3 regions of the Paenibacillus sp. S29 genome follow, and region 3 is predicted to be linked to each of the others. Evidence: predicted binding sites of a transcription regulator. Region 3 holds the regulator's gene; each other region holds the start of a gene.

Region 1 (5,937 bases), on a different contig from region 3:
ACGGGAATCTCCCTCATTTTCATAGGTATCCGGGTTAATCATTCCCAAATAGTAATTCAGCGCCGGGCGGCATTTGGAGCATCCTTCATCATTATGCCAACCCAGTACATTCATAACTTCACGCGTTGTTGTCAGCCCTTTGGTTTTGATCGCTTCCACAATCTCGTCCCGACTCAATGATGTGCAACCACATATTCCTTGCTTGGCTGACGTCTTGAAGCTGTCTCCAAGAACATACTGCAGAATTTGCTCAACGACCGGCTTGCACCCTCCACAGGAACGCGTAGCTCCGGTGCATGCCTTAATTTCATCGACTGTTGTCAGTCCATTATCATTAATTGCATCCACAATCGCCTTTTTAGTCACACCGTTACAGCCGCAGACTATTTCATCATCCGCCATCGTTTCAGCGGATAATGTTTTCGCCCCGTGATTGCCACATCCAGTACCCATGATCTGTCCATATATCTCATCTGTCATCTGCGTTTGCTGACGCACATATTTTTGAAGACTAGCAGATTCGCTCACATCACCAAACAGTACAGTTCCAACAATCTTATTTTCACGAAGCAGCACTTTTTTGTATGTGCGCTTCCACTCATCCTTTGCAACAATCACCGTATGTTCAGGCTGGGTTATGAATTCGCCAGCTGAGAAAACATCCACCCCTGAAATTTTGAGCTTGGTGGAAACCACCGATCCCATATAACCTTCAGTTTCCGCGCCTGCCAAATGTTTGGCAATGATACTTCCCTGCTCAAACAGCGGAGCTACCAGACCATAACAGATTCCGCGATGTTCAACACATTCCCCTACGGCGTATACATCCGGTACGGAGGTTCTCATCAAATCATCGACTACGATACCACGGTTCGTTTCCATACCACTTTGCACAGCCACCTGAATATTAGGCTTGATCCCGACGGCCATAACGACCAAATCCGCTTCCAGCTCGCTTCCGTCTGAAAACCGCAGTCCTTGTACCCGATCTTGACCATACACTTCCGAAGTTTGCATTTGCATAGCAAACTTGATTCCCTGGCGTTCTAGTTCTGCTTTCAGCATCGCAGAGGCTTCCCGGTCCAGCTGGCGTTCCATCAAATCCTCCATTAAATGAACGACCGTAACATCCATTCCCAGGTTGACCAAGCCTTTAGCTGCTTCCAGCCCTAACAGACCTCCACCAATTACAGCTGCCTTTTTAAAGGTCTTCGCTGCCTCAAGCATTGCCGAGCAATCGGCGATATCTCGGAAACCGATGACACCCGGTAATTCTTTACCCGGAATAGGCAGAATAAATGATTGTGAGCCAGTAGCTACCAAAGCTACATCGTAATCAATTTCCAGTCCGTCTTCGGTGTGAATCTTCTTGTTCTCACCGTCGATGCTTTTCACCATTTTTCCTGTATACAAAGTAATCCCTTGATCCGCATACCATTGCAAATCGTTCAGTATGATATCATCAATCGTTTTACTGCCTTCCAACACATAAGAGAGCATGATCCTGTTATAGTTCGGATGCGGCTCATTTCCCAGGACCGTAATTTCATACTTATCTGTTAATTTTAAAATTTGTTCGACCGTATTGATACCAGCCATCCCGTTCCCTATAACCACAAGTTTCTGTTTACTGTTTATCATATACCGGTTCCTCCATTCATTCGACGATACTCCCTATCCGACGACATCTCCTACGTTCCTATGAATATTGCTTATGCTTCTATTCTAATACAGCAGACAGAGCTATATGTGATTACAGTCACAATATAGTTCAAATTAAGAATATTTAGGGATTTCCCTATTCTATTTCAAGGGATAAAGGTAAGAAGCTGAAATCAAATTTCATAATATTAAAATACATCACTTGCCCAATTCATCGAACGAATCTTTCCATTTCATGTGTAATTACAACCTTTATAAGGAATACTTTAGGAACAACTTGTATCTTAAGGAAACATGAATTGAATCGTATGGAGGTGATCATCATGTGGTCTAAAATTATTTCTTATATTCCAAGCTGGAGTACACTCTTTCAAGCAGGCCTCGCGTTGGTTATTCCTTTAGGAATTTATTATATAAACACATCGATTTATTCGTTTGTCGGCAGTAAGGGGGCAAAATCCAAACATTCTTCTGATCGTCCGCTTTCCGATGAACATAACGAAGGCGATGCTGATCAACAGCATGAACCAAGCTCCAAAATTACAGGGAATTATGATTCCGACTTAAAGTCGATCCGAGAGGCTATAGGCGAAAATAGTGATGTGCATTTTCGTGAGTTTGTAGTAAAGAAATATCATGCTCGGTCCGTGTTAATCTTCATAGAAGGTATGCAGGATGAAAAGCTTATGAGCAAGCAGGTATTGGAGGTCTTGATGTTCGAGGGCCAGCAGGACCCACAGCGCCCACAGGAACAGCAGGAAAGTATAAGTAACTCCTTTATAAAAGAAAACTTGATGCCACTTACTCAAATTAGTGAAGTTGCTGATATGGAGGACCTGCAGGAGTCTATACTTTTAGGCCATACTGCCTTATTAATTGAAGGAATGAAGGGAGCACTGCTGGTGGGCTCGCCCAATGGCGCCATTCGCTCCGTCAATGAACCAACCTCTGAAGCATTACTTCGGGGTCCCCGCATTGGTTTTACGGAGGTATTAAGTGAAAATACTTCGATGCTTCGACGCCAAGGCTTAAACAAAAGTCTGGAAATGAAGAAATTTCAAGTGGGAAGCCGAATCAAAAAAGATCTGGTTGTCGCGTATATAAAGGATATTGTGAATCCAGATCTCCTCGAAGAAGTAACGCGCAGAATTTCAAAGATAGACATGGATTTTTTGGCTGAATCCGGTTATGTGGAACAACTTATTGAAGACAATTATTTAAGTCCGTTCCAGCAGGCTCACAATACAGAGCGCCCCGACCGTGTCATTAATGCTTTGTTGGAAGGAAGAATAGCCATTTTACTGGATGGGACTCCCTTTGCACTTATTGTTCCGGTGACCTTCAGTATGCTGCTTCAATCACCTGAAGACTATTATGAGCGCTGGATTCCAGGAACACTTTTACGGCTGTTGCGATTTAGCGGGGCTTTTATAGCGCTTATGGGGCCTGCTTTGTACATCTCTTTTATATCGTTTCATCCCGGTTTGATTCCGACCAAGCTGGTCATTAGCATCATCGAAACCCGTCAAGGCGTCCCTTTCCCATCCGTCATTGAGGTTATGATTTTAGAAATCTCTATCGAAATCCTACGGGAAGCCGGCATTCGCTTGCCCAAACCCATTGGTCCTGCGATGGGCATTGTGGGAGGCTTGGTCATCGGCGACGCTGCTGTAAATGCAGGCATCGTTAGTCCCTTCCTGGTAATTGTGGTTGCGGTTACTGCCATTTCTTCGTTTTCGATACCGACATACAGTGCGGGCATTACCTTGCGTCTTTTGCGTTTCGCCGGCATGCTCTTTGCAGCCATCCTGGGCATGTTAGGAACCATATTGTTCTTTCTGTTAATTTGTATCCATCTGACGAAATTAAAAAGCTTTGGCGTACCGTATGTAACGCCCTTATCCCCTATGCGCCTAAGCGATTGGAAGGATATGTATATTCGAGTTCCTATATCTATGATGAAAAGAAGACCTCTTATGATGAAAACTCAGCAAACCAAACGTAGGCCATGATGCCAAGACGAAGGAGGAGCTATGGTGTTTAGACGCTCTGATGATAAGATCACAACCAAGCAGGCGGCTGTGTTCCTGACCAATACCGTATTGGGCGCAGGGATTTTGACACTGCCGAGAGGTGTAACTGAAAAGGTACAGACTCCTGATGCATGGCTTTCTGTCCTTCTCGGTGGATGTATTGTCATATTGGTCGTCTGGCTTATGGTGAAATTAAGTCAACAGTTTCCTGAAAACACCGTGTATCAATATTCCAGAAGAATCGTGGGCACAATTCCGGGTGGATTTTTAAGTGTGTTATTGATTATATATTTTTTAATCATCGCCGGCTTTGAGATTCGGGTTTTAGCTGAAGTGACCATGTTTTTTCTGCTGGAAGGCACTCCGATCTGGGCGATTGTGATTCCATTCATCTGGGTAGGAAGCTATTTGGTTTTTGGCGGCATTAATCCCATCGCTCGGCTATACCAGATTGTACTTCCGATTAGTCTTTTTTTTCTGCTGCTCTGTTTTGTCTTTAGCTTAAGGATTTTTGAGATTGATCATCTTCGTCCTGTACTGAGTGAGGGGATTTTACCTGTCATCAAGGGTCTGAAATCGACTATTCTTGTATTCTCTGGATGTGAAGTCGTCATGACACTGGTCGCTTTTTTACAGTACCCTGAGAAAGCATTTAAGGCCATGGTAGTGGGGATCAGTATCCCCTTAATTTTGTACTTTTTGACCGTAGTTATGGTGATCGGCGGATTATCGATGGACTCCACTGTGACAAGTACTTGGCCTACCATCAATTTGATGCGCAGTTTTGAAATCCCCGGTTTTCTTTTTGAACGGCTTGAGTTTCCTCTGCTAGTGATCTGGATGATGCAAATGTTTTGTAATTTCTGCAGTTTCTTCTTCAATGCTTCCTTAGGGGTCTCACAGGTGTTCGGTCTTAAATATCGTTATGCGATTTTTGGCTTAATCCCAATTATTTTTATCTCTACAATGACTCCTGTTCGTATGATGGAAGTGTTTAGTCTAGGCGATGCGATCGGATACATGGGAATCGTTATATTTGTTCTGGTTCCGGTACTTCTCTCCATCGTGTTCATAATCAGGAAGAAGGGAATGAAGCAAAATGTGTAGACGCCCTATGCTATCCTTGCTGCTTGCTTTCATTCTACTTATAACTCAAGTCGGTTGCTGGAGCAGCAAAGAAGTAGAAGAGCTCAGCATATATACAGGACTGGCTCTGGATAAGGGGGAGCTCACTCCATTAGAGCAGAATCTGGAAAAGAAAGGCAGTCGTTACTTCAAGAAAAATAAAATTACCGCCAGCGTACAAATCGTTCCCAAAAAATCATCTGGAAGCACAGAGCAGCAAGGCGGTGGCGGACAAGGACCAAACTATGTCAATATAGCAGCCACTGGGGATTCTTTGCTTGAAATCTTCCGGCAACTCTCTCTCCGTTTGGACCGCCCGGTTATTGGTCACCATCTAAAGGTCATGGTGGTTGCCACCGATTTGGCGAAAGAACAAACGATGCAGCAATTAATGGATTTTGTGCTACGTGATAATGATATTCGCCCGAGTTGTTTGGTCTTCTTAAGCAAGGATCGAGCAGCTAGCACTTTAGTTACCAAATATGAAGACGAGGTCCCATCCATTCATATTTTGTATATGCTTCGTAACCATTTCAGAACCAGCAAGGTAATGAGGGGAGTCAATTTGTCTGAATTGGATGGGTTGATGCACTCCAAAAAAAGCTATATATTACAGAACATCACTGAATCAGATGGAGAATTAGAATTTTCAGGTGCCGGGATTATTAAAGGAGATACCGGTCACTGGATAGGTACTTTGGGACAACAAGACGTGGAGAGTATTGGATGGATTACCGGTGATGTTAAAGGTGGGGCTGTCAAAACGTATGACAAGCGGAATGAAGCCATAACTTACGAAATCAAATCGGTAAAAAGCAAAATAACAACCAAGGTGACCGAGGGCAACGATATCTCGTTCCACGTAAAAATTGAATCTAAAGGACGTCTAATCGAAAACTGGGATGATAAAGCGGACCCGACTGAGACACGAAACATGAAAGAGGCAGAGAAAGAATTTGAAGAACAAGTGACTCGCAGGATTAAGTCTGTTATGCACAAATTACAGTCAGAATATAAAGTCGATGTTGCCGGTTTTGGTGATCATTTGCATATCGAGAAACCTCAGGTATGGAAAAAGGTAAAGGATGATTGGGATTACAAATTCAGCAAAATACCC
Region 2 (5,937 bases), 160 kb from region 3:
GCGGCATATAGCTGCGGTAAACCTGCTCTGGGTGTAGGCCCAGGTAACGTGCCTTGCTTTATTGAAAAAACAGCAGACATCAAGCAGGCTGTGAACGATCTCATCCTCTCTAAATCTTTCGACAACGGTATGATTTGTGCTTCCGAGCAAGCGGTTATTATTGAAGAGCCAATCTTCGAACAAGTGAAAAAATTGATGATCGCTAACGGCTGCTATTTTGTAAATAAAGAAGAAGCAGCTAAGCTCACTCAAGGAGCTATGAATGTCGAGAAATGTGCAGTGAACCCAGCAATCGTGGGGCAGTCTGCTGTGAAAATTGCTGAAATGAGTGGTATCACAGTACCAGCAGGAACTAAAATTTTGGTCGCTGAGATTGAAGGGGTAGGAACAAAATTCCCATTGTCTGCGGAAAAATTGAGTCCTGTATTGGCTTGCTATAAAGTAAAAAATGCAGAACAAGGTATTCAACGCGCTGCTGAAGTCGTGGAATTCGGCGGCATGGGTCACTCGTCCGCTATTCATTCGAACAATGAGGACGTTATCGCTCGCTTCGCAAACCGTCTGCAAACAGGACGTATCATTGTAAATGCACCTTCCACACATGGTGCGATTGGTGACATTTACAACACCAACCTTCCTTCGTTGACACTCGGTTGCGGTTCGTACGGTCGTAACTCGACTTCGTCGAACGTATCGGCAGTCAATCTGATTAATGTGAAAAGGGTGGCGAAACGGACGGTGAATATGCAATGGTTCAAAGTACCTTCCAAAATCTATTTTGAGAAAAACTCGACACAGTATCTTGCTAAAATGCCTGATATCACACGCGTAGCCATTATCACGGACCCTATGATGGTACAACTGGGATATGTAGATCGTGTTATTCATTATCTGCATCAACGCCAAACACCAGTAGCTATCGAAGTGTTCTCTGAAGTAGAGCCAGATCCATCGACAGTTACGGTAGAACGTGGTACTGAAATGATGAGACGTTTCCAACCGGATTGCATCATCGCACTGGGCGGCGGTTCGCCAATGGATGCGGCTAAAGGCATGTGGATGTTCTATGAATATCCAGATACTGATTTCAATAACTTAAAACAAAAATTCATGGATATCCGTAAACGGATTTACAAGTACCCACGTTTGGGTCAAAAAGCACAATTTGTAGCTATCCCTACAACCTCGGGTACAGGTTCCGAAGTTACATCGTTCGCAGTAATTACGGACAAAAACCTGGGCGACACGAAGTACCCACTGGCTGACTATGAGTTGACTCCTGATGTGGCAATTATTGACCCAGTGTTTGTATATTCGCTACCTAAAACAGCTGTAGCGGACACAGGTATGGATGTTCTGACACATGCTATCGAGGCTTACGTGTCCGTAATGGCTAATGACTACACAGATGGTCTGGCAATTAAAGCCATTCAATTGGTATTCCAATACCTAGAACAATCGGCTCTGACTGGTGATAAGCTGGCTCGTGAAAAAATGCATAATGCTTCTACACTTGCTGGTATGGCATTTGCTAATGCATTCTTGGGCATTAACCACAGTCTTGCACATAAATGGGGTGGACAATACCATACAGCGCATGGCCGCACGAATGCCATTTTATTGCCGCACGTCATTCGCTATAATGCGAAAAAACCGACAAAATTTGCTTCGTTCCCTAAATATTCGCACTTTGTTGCGGATGAGCGTTATGCAGAAATCGCGCGCATACTGGGACTGCCTGCACGCACCACCGAAGAAGGGGTTAACAGCTTGATCGAAGCGATCCGTAAAATTAACAAAACACTTGGTATCGAGGAATCGTTCCAACAAATCGGTTTCGATGCGAAGGATTTCGAATCACGTGTAGACTATCTGGCTGACCGCGCATTTGAAGATCAATGTACAACTGCGAATCCGAAGTTGCCACTGGTTACTGAGTTGGCTGATGTCTATCGCAATGCCTTCTACGGACGTTTTGACCAATAATATAATAGGTACGAAGAGGCTTGTGAAAAAGCATTTTCTCGTTCAATACCGATGCAGGCTCTCTATATAGAGGGCCTGTTGGTTTGGGAAGGGAGGTGAACGGCAAGGCTAAGGATATAGGCGTGAAGCTAGGGAAAATAAAGTGATAAAAATCACTCATATTGTGATTTTTGTCACATACTACACTCTATCATTATTCTACAATAAGGGTGTAAGAAAGGTCCCGACACTGAGCGTAAGGCATCGGTGAAAAGGCCGGGCTCAAGAAATAGCTTTATCGTGAAAAAAATCACAAGTCCGGAAGACCAAACAATTTGGAGGGATTTACATGTCGGTGATTGAGAGAGAATTACAAGAGCAACAATCTGGCTGGAGAGGTTTTAAAAAAGGCAAATGGACTAAAGAAGTCAACGTCAACGATTTTATTGAAACTAATATCTTACCTTATGTTGGCAATGAAGAATTTTTGGTTGGTCCTACCGCCAACACAACTGCATTGTGGGATATTGTATCCGATCTTACTAAAAAAGAGTTGGCAAACGGCGGCGTGCTTGATGTAGACGTGAATACGCCATCCACTATTATTTCACATAAACCGGGTTATCTAGACCGGGATAAAGAGCAAATTGTCGGTGTACAAACAGATGCTCCATTCAAACGCTCTTTGCAGCCGTTTGGTGGAATTCGGATGATGATCGACGCTTGTAAAGCCTATGGTTTTGAAGTACCAGAAAGTATTATTGATATCTTCACTCATATTCGTAAAACTCACAACCAAGGTGTATTTGACGCTTATACAGATGAAATGAGAGCAGCCCGTAAAGCTGGTATCATTACTGGTCTGCCAGATGCATACGGTCGTGGTCGTATTATCGGTGACTATCGTCGTGTAGCTTTGTATGGTGTAGCCTTCTTGATCCAAGATAAAAAGCTGCAACTGAAAAGCCTTGAAGTTGATTCCATGGAAGAAGACGTAATTCGTCTTCGTGAGGAAATTTCCGAACAAATTCGTGCTTTGAATGAACTGAAACAAATGGCTGCTGAGCACGGTTTTGATATTTCCAAACCTGCTAACAATGCGAAAGAAGCTTTCCAATGGGTATATTTTGGATATCTTGCAGCAATCAAAGAACAAAATGGTGCAGCAATGTCCTTAGGACGTGTATCTTCCTTCCTTGATATTTACTCTCAACGTGATATGGAAGAGGGTACAATGACAGAAGAACAAGCTCAAGAACTGGTCGATCATTTTGTTATGAAATTGCGTATTGTTAAGTTCTTGCGCACACCTGACTATAATGAACTGTTCAGTGGAGATCCAACTTGGGTTACTGAGTCCATTGGTGGTATGTCCGTAACTGGAGAAACTCGGGTAACTAAAAACAGCTTCCGTTTCCTGCACACCCTCTACAATCTGGGACCTGCACCGGAGCCGAACCTGACTGTACTGTGGTCGGAAAAATTGCCTGAAGGCTTCAAAAAGTATTGTGCGAAAGTTTCTATTGAAACTAGCTCCATTCAGTACGAAAATGACGATCTGATGCGTCCAATTTATGGAGACGATTATGGTATTGCTTGTTGTGTATCGGCAATGAAAATCGGTAAGCAAATGCAATTCTTTGGTGCTCGTGCCAACTTGGCTAAAGCTCTGCTGTATGCAATTAACGGTGGTAAAGATGAAAAATCTGGCGTTCAAGTAGGGCCTGAATTCCCAGCCATTACAGGTGAAGTTCTGGATTATGAAGAAGTGTTGAGCCGCTTCAAACCTATGATGGAATGGTTGGCAAAACTGTACATGAACACTTTGAATGTTATTCACTACATGCATGATAAATATAGCTACGAACGCATTGAAATGGCGTTGCATGATCGTGATATTCTCCGTACCATGGCTTGTGGTATTGCGGGTCTGTCAGTTGCTACCGACTCCTTGAGTGCCATTAAATTTGCAAAAGTTAAACCAATCCGTAACGAAAAAGGGATTGCCGTTGACTTTGAAATCGAAGGCGAATATCCTTGCTATGGTAACAACGATGACCGTGTAGATAACATCGCTGTGGAACTGGTAGAAAGCTTCATGAGCATGATTCGCAAGCATAAAGCTTATCGTAATGCGGTTCCTACTCAATCTGTACTGACTATTACTTCCAACGTGGTGTACGGTAAGAAAACAGGTACAACACCAGATGGACGTAAAGCAGGCGAACCGTTTGCACCAGGGGCAAACCCAATGCACGGCCGTGATAAAAAAGGTGCTTTGGCATCTCTGAGTTCCGTAGCCAAATTGCCTTATGAACACAGTCTGGATGGTATCTCGAACACCTTCTCCATCGTGCCTAAAGCACTGGGTAAAGAAGAAGAAACACGCAAAACAAACCTTGTTTCGATGATGGATGGCTACTTTGGAAGCCACGCACATCATCTGAATGTCAATGTGTTTGCTCGCGAACAACTGTTGGATGCAATGGAGCACCCAGAAAACTATCCACAGCTTACGATTCGTGTTTCCGGTTATGCCGTTAACTTTATCAAGCTGACTCGTGAACAACAATTGGACGTTATTAACCGTACTTTCCACGGTACAATGTAAATAAGTATTACAATGACGCACGCATAGCGGATGCGGGAAGGATGATGCAACATGTTGAAAGGTCACATACACTCATTGGAAACCTTCGGGACCGTCGATGGTCCCGGCATCCGCTTCGTGCTCTTTATGCAAGGATGCTTGTTGAAATGTCAATATTGCCATAACCCGGACACTTGGGCCTTGAATGAAGGTAATCCGATGACGTTGGAGGAGGTATTGGCTGAGATTGAGCCGTATTTAGCCTATTACCGTTCTTCAGGAGGCGGATTGACCGTATCCGGTGGAGAACCGACGCTGCAAGCTCATTTTGTCGCAGAGCTGTTCAAAGAAGTGAAACGTCGGTGGAATTTGCACACGACACTGGACAGTAACGGATTTAATGACGCGGGCCGTATCCATGAACTGCTGGACGTAACAGACTTGGTGCTACTGGATATTAAGCATATTGACAATGACAAGCATATTAAGCTTACAGGCAAGTCTAACGACCGTATGCTGAGTACGGCTCGCTGGTTGTCTGAGCAAGGGCGCAAAATGTGGATTAGACACGTATTTGTACCGGGTATTCATGATGACGAGCAAGATTTATTGAATTTGGGACGGTTTATCGGAACGTTGAACGGAGTCGAGAAATTCGAAATTTTACCTTACCATCAAATGGGTGTTTACAAATGGGAAATGCTTGGTAAGGAGTATCCGTTGGAGGGAGTTCCATCTCCTACAGATGAAGAAGTTCAACGTGCTTACCGACTCATTGAAGAGGGTCGTCTGGAGACTGCTGGAAAGAATGCTGTCTGTCGTCCATCATAATGTAAATGGCTCAAAAGCTATTTCCTAGTAATGAAGCCGCCGCCACATCAGGTCAGATGGGCGGCGGTTTTTTGTTGTTGAATTTTTTGCAGTCACAGGAGAAAGTTCCCTTTTTTTCATGATCAGCAAAATTTCCAGAAACTTTTTAACAACTGACGCGTCTAATAGTATGACTTTTTACGGGAATGATAATAATTTGGTGATAGAAGGAGACAGACAATGAATTTCAAGAAATGGACCATGCTCACCGCCCTTGCGGTAGCTCAGGTGGCCGCAGTAGCCCCTGTAGGAGCAGAAGCAGCATCAACAACCGTTCAATCCACCGATTCGGTTAGCGCACAGCAGGCTCAGGCCAATGTTGCTGATTCAGGCGTTCAGAATAGCATCGGAGATCAAGATGGAACTAGCACACAAAATGACATGGTGACACCTAATAACACAGGCGTATCCAATGATCCATTGACTGGCCTGCCTACGGATACAACCAACGGATCGAACGTTTCCAATGATGTATACGGTGGAGACGGAACGATCACCAATCCTGGTGGAGC
Region 3 (5,937 bases):
AGAATGGACAACTGCCTTCACTTCGTCAACAGTTGGCGAAATCGGGGCACGAGAAGTCGACGGATTGGGCCTCAACCATCGATCAGATGTATCCGCTCGTGTTAGAGGTTAAGGAAACTTGGGACCTGCTAAGCGACAAGCTGTTTGGCATGTTGCCAGAACGAAGCGATGCGACACCGGGTGAAACAGGACAGTTTTCTTCCCGTCTCAAACCTTCAGCCAAGCCTGCAAAGTGGGATCAGGCGGGGGCTTTGGAAAATCAGCTATATGTAACGATGAGTGAAATTTTGCGCAAGGGCGACAAGCTGATGCTGGACGTCAAGGAAGAACATGACGATTATGCGGCGGATAGCCTTATTACAGATATCACGGGTCTGCTCAAGGATCTGGCGGGGATTCGAGAAAATTTGCGCTTTTTTATGCGACTCGATGATGAAACAACCGTATACTGGCTCGAAGCGAGTGGGCAATTCCGCAGTAAATCATTACAATTTTATGCGGTGCCCGTCGATGTGAGCCGCCAGTTGAAAGAAATGTTTTTTGACAAAAAAAGAAGCATTATTCTGACGTCTGCTACCTTATCGGTAGATAAGTCGTTTCAGTACATGATCGATCAGCTCGGCTTGCAGGAAGCCGCAGATCAAGAGCGGCTGATGACTTCGCAGCTCCCGTCACCCTTTAATTACAGGGATCAGGTGTTGCTGGTCATTCCACGGGATTTCCCAAGCGTGAAGGGCAGTGTAGGAGATGCACACTTTGTAGATATGCTCGTTAGCTCTCTAGGAGCGACTGCTCAGGCGACGCGGGGGAGAATGCTCGTTCTGTTTACTTCCTATCGGATGCTCCGGCAAGTGTATGAGCCGCTTAAAGAGGCCTTAGCATCCAGCGAAATTACTGTGCTGGGACAAGGTGTGGACAGTGGGAGTCGCAGCAAGTTAACCCGCCGTTTTCAGGAAGCCAAAGCTTCTGTATTGCTGGGAACCAGCAGCTTCTGGGAAGGCGTCGATATTCCGGGGAAGGCTCTGACTTGTCTGGCCATTGTTCGCTTGCCATTTCAACCGCCGAATCACCCGTTGCTGGAGGCAAAAAGCGAGCTGCTCCAGCAGCAGAAGAAGAATCCATTTATGAAGCTGTCTGTACCACAAGCGGTCATTCGCTTCAAACAGGGATTTGGTCGGTTGGTTCGTACAGCGAGCGACCACGGGGTCGTTATCGTTTACGATACGCGTGTGATCGAATCCTATTACGGAAAGCACTTTTTGTACTCGTTACCGGGACCAAAAATGGAGCATATGCCATCGGAGCAAATGGTGCCCCGCATCGCCGAATGGCTCCAATCCGCCCCGGAGACCGAGGCATAACGGACGGACACTAAGTATGTTCGTTACAATTAGGGGGAGCAAGTATGAAATCAGATAAAATTTCAGAGGCTGTCGTACGGAGGTTACCCGTATATTTACGTTATCTGAATGCACTTCACAAACGGGAGGTGGCTACGGTCTCTTCTCAAGAGTTGGGACAGAGGCTAGATTTGAACCCGGCCCAAATCCGTAAAGATCTCGCCTATTTTGGAGATTTTGGTCGGAAGGGTATCGGTTATGATGTTTCTTATCTAATTGAGAAAATACGCCATATCCTGAAAATCGATCAGCAAATTAATGTAGTATTGGTCGGAGCAGGTAATCTGGGGCAAGCCCTTTCGAATTATAACGCTTATTTAAAAGACAATATGAAGATTGTAGCGGTATTTGATGCGTTTCCGGATAAGGTAGGGACCAAGATCAATACATTGGTCGTGCAACCGATGGATGAACTGGAAGCGACTGTGAGAGAAAAAAACATTCGAATCGGGATTATTACCGTACCTGATTTTGAAGCACAGCACGTGGCTGACAGGCTTATTGAGAGCGGAATTGGAGCGATCCTGAACTTTGCACCGACTACTCTCAAGGCACCGGCCAACATTCGGATTCATGCCACAGACTTTACAACTGATTTGCTTAGCCTCGCTTATTATTTGGAGGACGGAAAGGAAGAAACACAATATGACAGTGAATAAATGGATGATTAAAAACGGCTCTTTTGCCGTAAATGGACCAGAAGCTGGGGTAATCCATGGTTTTATGATTGTGGAAGATAGCCGCATTACTTACATTGGCGAGACTTTGCCTTCGGGTGAGGAAGAGACGGAAGCGATCGATGGTAAGGGGCTTTTATTTTTACCTGGTCTGATTAATACTCATGGTCATGCGGCGATGTCTCTGCTGCGTGGGCATGGAGATGACTTGGCACTTCAAGTATGGCTTCAGGAAAAAATGTGGCCTATGGAAGCCAAGTTTACATCTACGGACGTGTACTGGGGTACGTCGTTGTCTGTGCTGGAAATGCTGAAAGGTGGAACAACGACCTTCCTGGACATGTACGATCATATGGATGAGGTGGCTCGTGTGGCTGAAGAGTCAGGTATTCGTGCAAGTCTGATGCGTGGAGCAATTGGACTATGTTCGGAGGAAGAACAGCGAATCAAGCTGGCTGAGGCCGTAACTTTTGCGCGTAACTGGCATGGTAAAGCAGACGGGCGTATTACAACGATGATGTCACCGCATGCGCCATACACCTGTCCACCTGCGTTTATTGAAAAATTCGTACAAGCTGCGCATGATCTGGATTTGCCGCTGCATACGCACATGTCTGAGACGATCGCCGAAGTGGAGCAAAACGTACGTGACTACGGTTTGCGTCCAGTTGCACACTTGGATAAGTTTGGCTTTTTCTCCCGTCCTTCGCTTGTTGCCCATGGCGTTCATTTGAATGACGAAGAAATAGCTTTACTGGCTGAACGTGGTGTAGCGGTTTCGCACAACCCAGGTAGCAACTTGAAGCTGGCAAGTGGTGTGGCAAGAGTGCCTGAATTGCTGCGTGCAGGGGTTACCGTTTCTCTCGGAACGGATGGTCCTGCCAGTAATAATAACCTGGATATGTTCGAGGAAATGCGTCTGGCAGCACTTATTCACAAGGGTGTATCTGGTGACCCTACGGCAGTTCCTGCGAGTGAAGCGCTGCGTCTGGCAACAGAATACGGTGCAAAGTCAATTGGTTTAAAAGAAGTAGGAGCGTTGGCAGCAGGCAACAAGGCTGACTTTATCGCGCTGGATCTGAATCAGGCACATTTCTTGCCGCGTACAGATCTTATTTCCCATGCGGTATACTCAGCAAGCGCCAAAGACGTGGTTCACGTATGGGTAGACGGTCGTCAGGTTGTGAAAAACGGCGAATGCCTGACTATGGACGAGGAACGCATCAAACATGAGGCACAAGCCGCCTTTGAAGGGCTGCTGTCGCGCTAATTCAGGTGTCACATCCCCTTAGAGAGGAAGCACGGGTTTGAAAAATAAGAAAAAGTGGATAGCGGTCGCCATTTTGGCCGTAATACTGATCCTGGTCAGCATTTTCTGGTATTATTCCTATGTTACTCAAGACCAGGTGGCTGAGAAAAATGCCGCTATCATTAAGGCCAAGCAATCAGGTGGTCTGGTTAGCACGACTCAAACATGGAAGTCTGTGTGGGATCAGGTATATTGGGTGGTTCAAGGGAAAAATGCACAGAATGAAAATATAATGGTGTGGGTTCCTTTTCAAAAAGTGGAAGGACAACCTAACGTACCTGCCGCAGATAATAGCGGTGTTCACACCGAACTGCTGAAGAATGGAGTCGATGAGCAAAAAATGACGGCAATAATTCAGCAGCAGCTTCCAGGTGTAAAAATTGTAAGGCTTCAGCCGAGTGTGTTCAATGGCGAATATGTGTGGCAGTTGTTTTACGATGATGGAAGTCATCATTACTACAGCTTTTATCGTTTCTCAGATGGGGTAGCGACGGGTGTAAAATATACTTTGCCCAATAACTAGCTGGTTGAGGATTAGCAGATGTGGAATGAATGACTAGTAAATAATTGAAAGCTTAAGAAAAAGACGTAAATGCGATGAAATTCGTATTTACGTCTTTTAGTCTTGCTATGCCGTATAATGGGCTGAAAACCAGTGAAGCATCTTTACCTATCCATCTTCTCTCCTAGGGCAAATTCATCTTTATGGCGGACAGTACGGAGTGGAGGATTTGAATCTGGAGAAGCGGAGCGTTCGCCTTGCCGCCGGATTTTCTCCGTAAGAATATAATCGAGAAAAATCGGGTGGCAACAGCGATCGTAAGATCAAATCCTACGCTCAGCGTCTCGCCTCCACCTTAACCAAAGATTTTGCCTCATCACAACTCCTCCACACATTGCCTTCGATATTAGATATACGTTATGATATACTATATTTTATAAGTGATAGACAAAAATGATAGAAAAAAGAATTGCTGATCGCTGTAAGATCATGCAATTTGGTTGTTTGTTGACATTCGTCCCGTTTCTTCTGTGTTTTACATTTTGAGAGGAGGATGTTGTTTGAAATTGCGTGCAGTTCCTATCGTTGTGGCGGCAGTTTTGGCAGCTTTGCTGCTATTTGGGGGATGGTTCATTTACCGTCAGGTTACAATGCAAAGTCCTCTGGAAAAACTGGTTTCTCAATATCCAGGCGTGACAAGCGCTCAAATAGATATTAAACAGGATCAGGTTGTATTGAAACTAGATCTCAAACCACAGGCGGATGTGGCCGGATTAGTCGATGTGGTTAAGCAAAAAGGACAAACCATCATTGGCAGCCGTACCATTAAGCTGGATATTGAAGATCGTTCCAATTCAGCACTGAATCAATGGTGGTCTGAGGCTATGTTTCCTGTAGCCGAAGCGATGGAAAATAAAAAGTATACTCAAATTTCATCTACAGTTGAGCAGATGAAAAAGAAAAAGACGGGTATCAAAGCTGATACCGACATGGATTCGAACAATGTCTATATCCGACTCAGCGAAGGTAAAGCGACCAAGTTTATCGTTTTGCCACGTCAATCTCAGCAAATGGGGGTATGGCCTAATGCCTAGATGGATCAAGGAAACATTAATCGGCATAGTGCCGGTGACTATTATATTTCTCGTTTTTATTGGGGTGAATATTATCCCTCTTCTAGTTGCTGGCGTGATGCTCAGCGGCTTGTTAATGCTCATGCATGCGCGTGGCGGCTTGGCCGTAGGTGCTGGGCAAGAACGTAAACGCAAAAAAAATGGTCCGGACAAGCTGACTTTTGAGGAAATCGGTGGGCAGGAAAGCGCTAAACAGGAGTTGCGTGAGGCCCTGGACTTTTTGAATCGACATGATGAAATTTCCAAGTTTGGTATCCGTCCATTAAAAGGTGTTCTGCTCACAGGTCCTCCGGGAACAGGGAAAACACTGATGGCGAAAGCAGCCGCACACTATACTAATTCTGTATTTGTTGCAGCCTCAGGTAGTGAATTTGTTGAAATGTACGTTGGTGTTGGCGCGGGTCGTGTCCGTGAGTTGTTTAGGGAGGCACGTACTCGTGCAGCCAAGGAAAAGAAGGAAAATGCGATTATTTTTATTGACGAGATCGACGTAATTGGTGGTAAACGTGAGGGTGGACAGCAACGAGAATATGATCAGACTTTGAATCAGTTGCTGACAGAAATGGATGGCATTTATTCGGCAGATACACCGCGGATTTTGATCATTGCAGCAACAAACCGTAAAGAAATGTTGGACAGCGCCTTAACGCGTCCAGGACGTTTTGACCGTCATATTCAAGTGGATTTGCCTGACAAGAAGGGCCGTCTTCATATTCTTAAAATTCATGCCAAAAACAAACCGATTCAGGAAGATGCGAATCTGGACAAAATTGCTGAGGAATCTTACGGGTTTTCCGGCGCACAGCTGGAGAGCGTGATGAATGAAGCGGCAATCTATGCGATGAGACAGGATCAGAAAATGATTGCGCAGAAGCATCTGTCGATGGCAATTGACAAAGTAATGATGGGTGAAAAG

What was found. The regulator Rex, encoded in region 3, represses fermentation and respiration genes when NADH is low (regulators of the CRP and FNR family bind a similar motif). The targets are predictions, from matches to a motif close to TTGTGAAATATTTCACAA.
Region 1: nirB (nitrite reductase large subunit NirB) is a predicted target of Rex. The motif match lies at 1,748-1,765, and genes of this name have one in related genera.
Region 2: pflB (formate C-acetyltransferase) is a predicted target of Rex. The motif match lies at 2,264-2,281, and genes of this name have one in related genera.

What each region holds. Positions count from the first base shown of each region.
Region 1 covers NZ_JBMOUI010000004.1:280,298-286,234, reverse strand. The annotation lists gene nirB (nitrite reductase large subunit NirB) at 1-1,641, opposite strand, end outside; gene ACL9RM_RS09050 (spore germination protein) at 1,986-3,674, shown strand; gene ACL9RM_RS09045 (GerAB/ArcD/ProY family transporter) at 3,699-4,802, shown strand; gene ACL9RM_RS09040 (Ger(x)C family spore germination protein) at 4,795-5,937, shown strand, end outside.
Region 2 covers NZ_JBMOUI010000002.1:210,309-216,245, forward strand. The annotation lists gene adhE (bifunctional acetaldehyde-CoA/alcohol dehydrogenase) at 1-1,986, shown strand, start outside; gene pflB (formate C-acetyltransferase) at 2,315-4,576, shown strand; gene pflA (pyruvate formate-lyase-activating protein) at 4,628-5,386, shown strand; gene ACL9RM_RS03945 (copper amine oxidase N-terminal domain-containing protein) at 5,606-5,937, shown strand, end outside.
Region 3 covers NZ_JBMOUI010000002.1:368,715-374,651, forward strand. The annotation lists gene dinG (ATP-dependent DNA helicase DinG) at 1-1,361, shown strand, start outside; gene ACL9RM_RS04760 (redox-sensing transcriptional repressor Rex) at 1,406-2,059, shown strand; gene ACL9RM_RS04765 (amidohydrolase) at 2,046-3,347, shown strand; gene ACL9RM_RS04770 (DUF5590 domain-containing protein) at 3,385-3,909, shown strand; gene ACL9RM_RS04775 (hypothetical protein) at 4,449-4,982, shown strand; gene ACL9RM_RS04780 (AAA family ATPase) at 4,975-5,937, shown strand, end outside.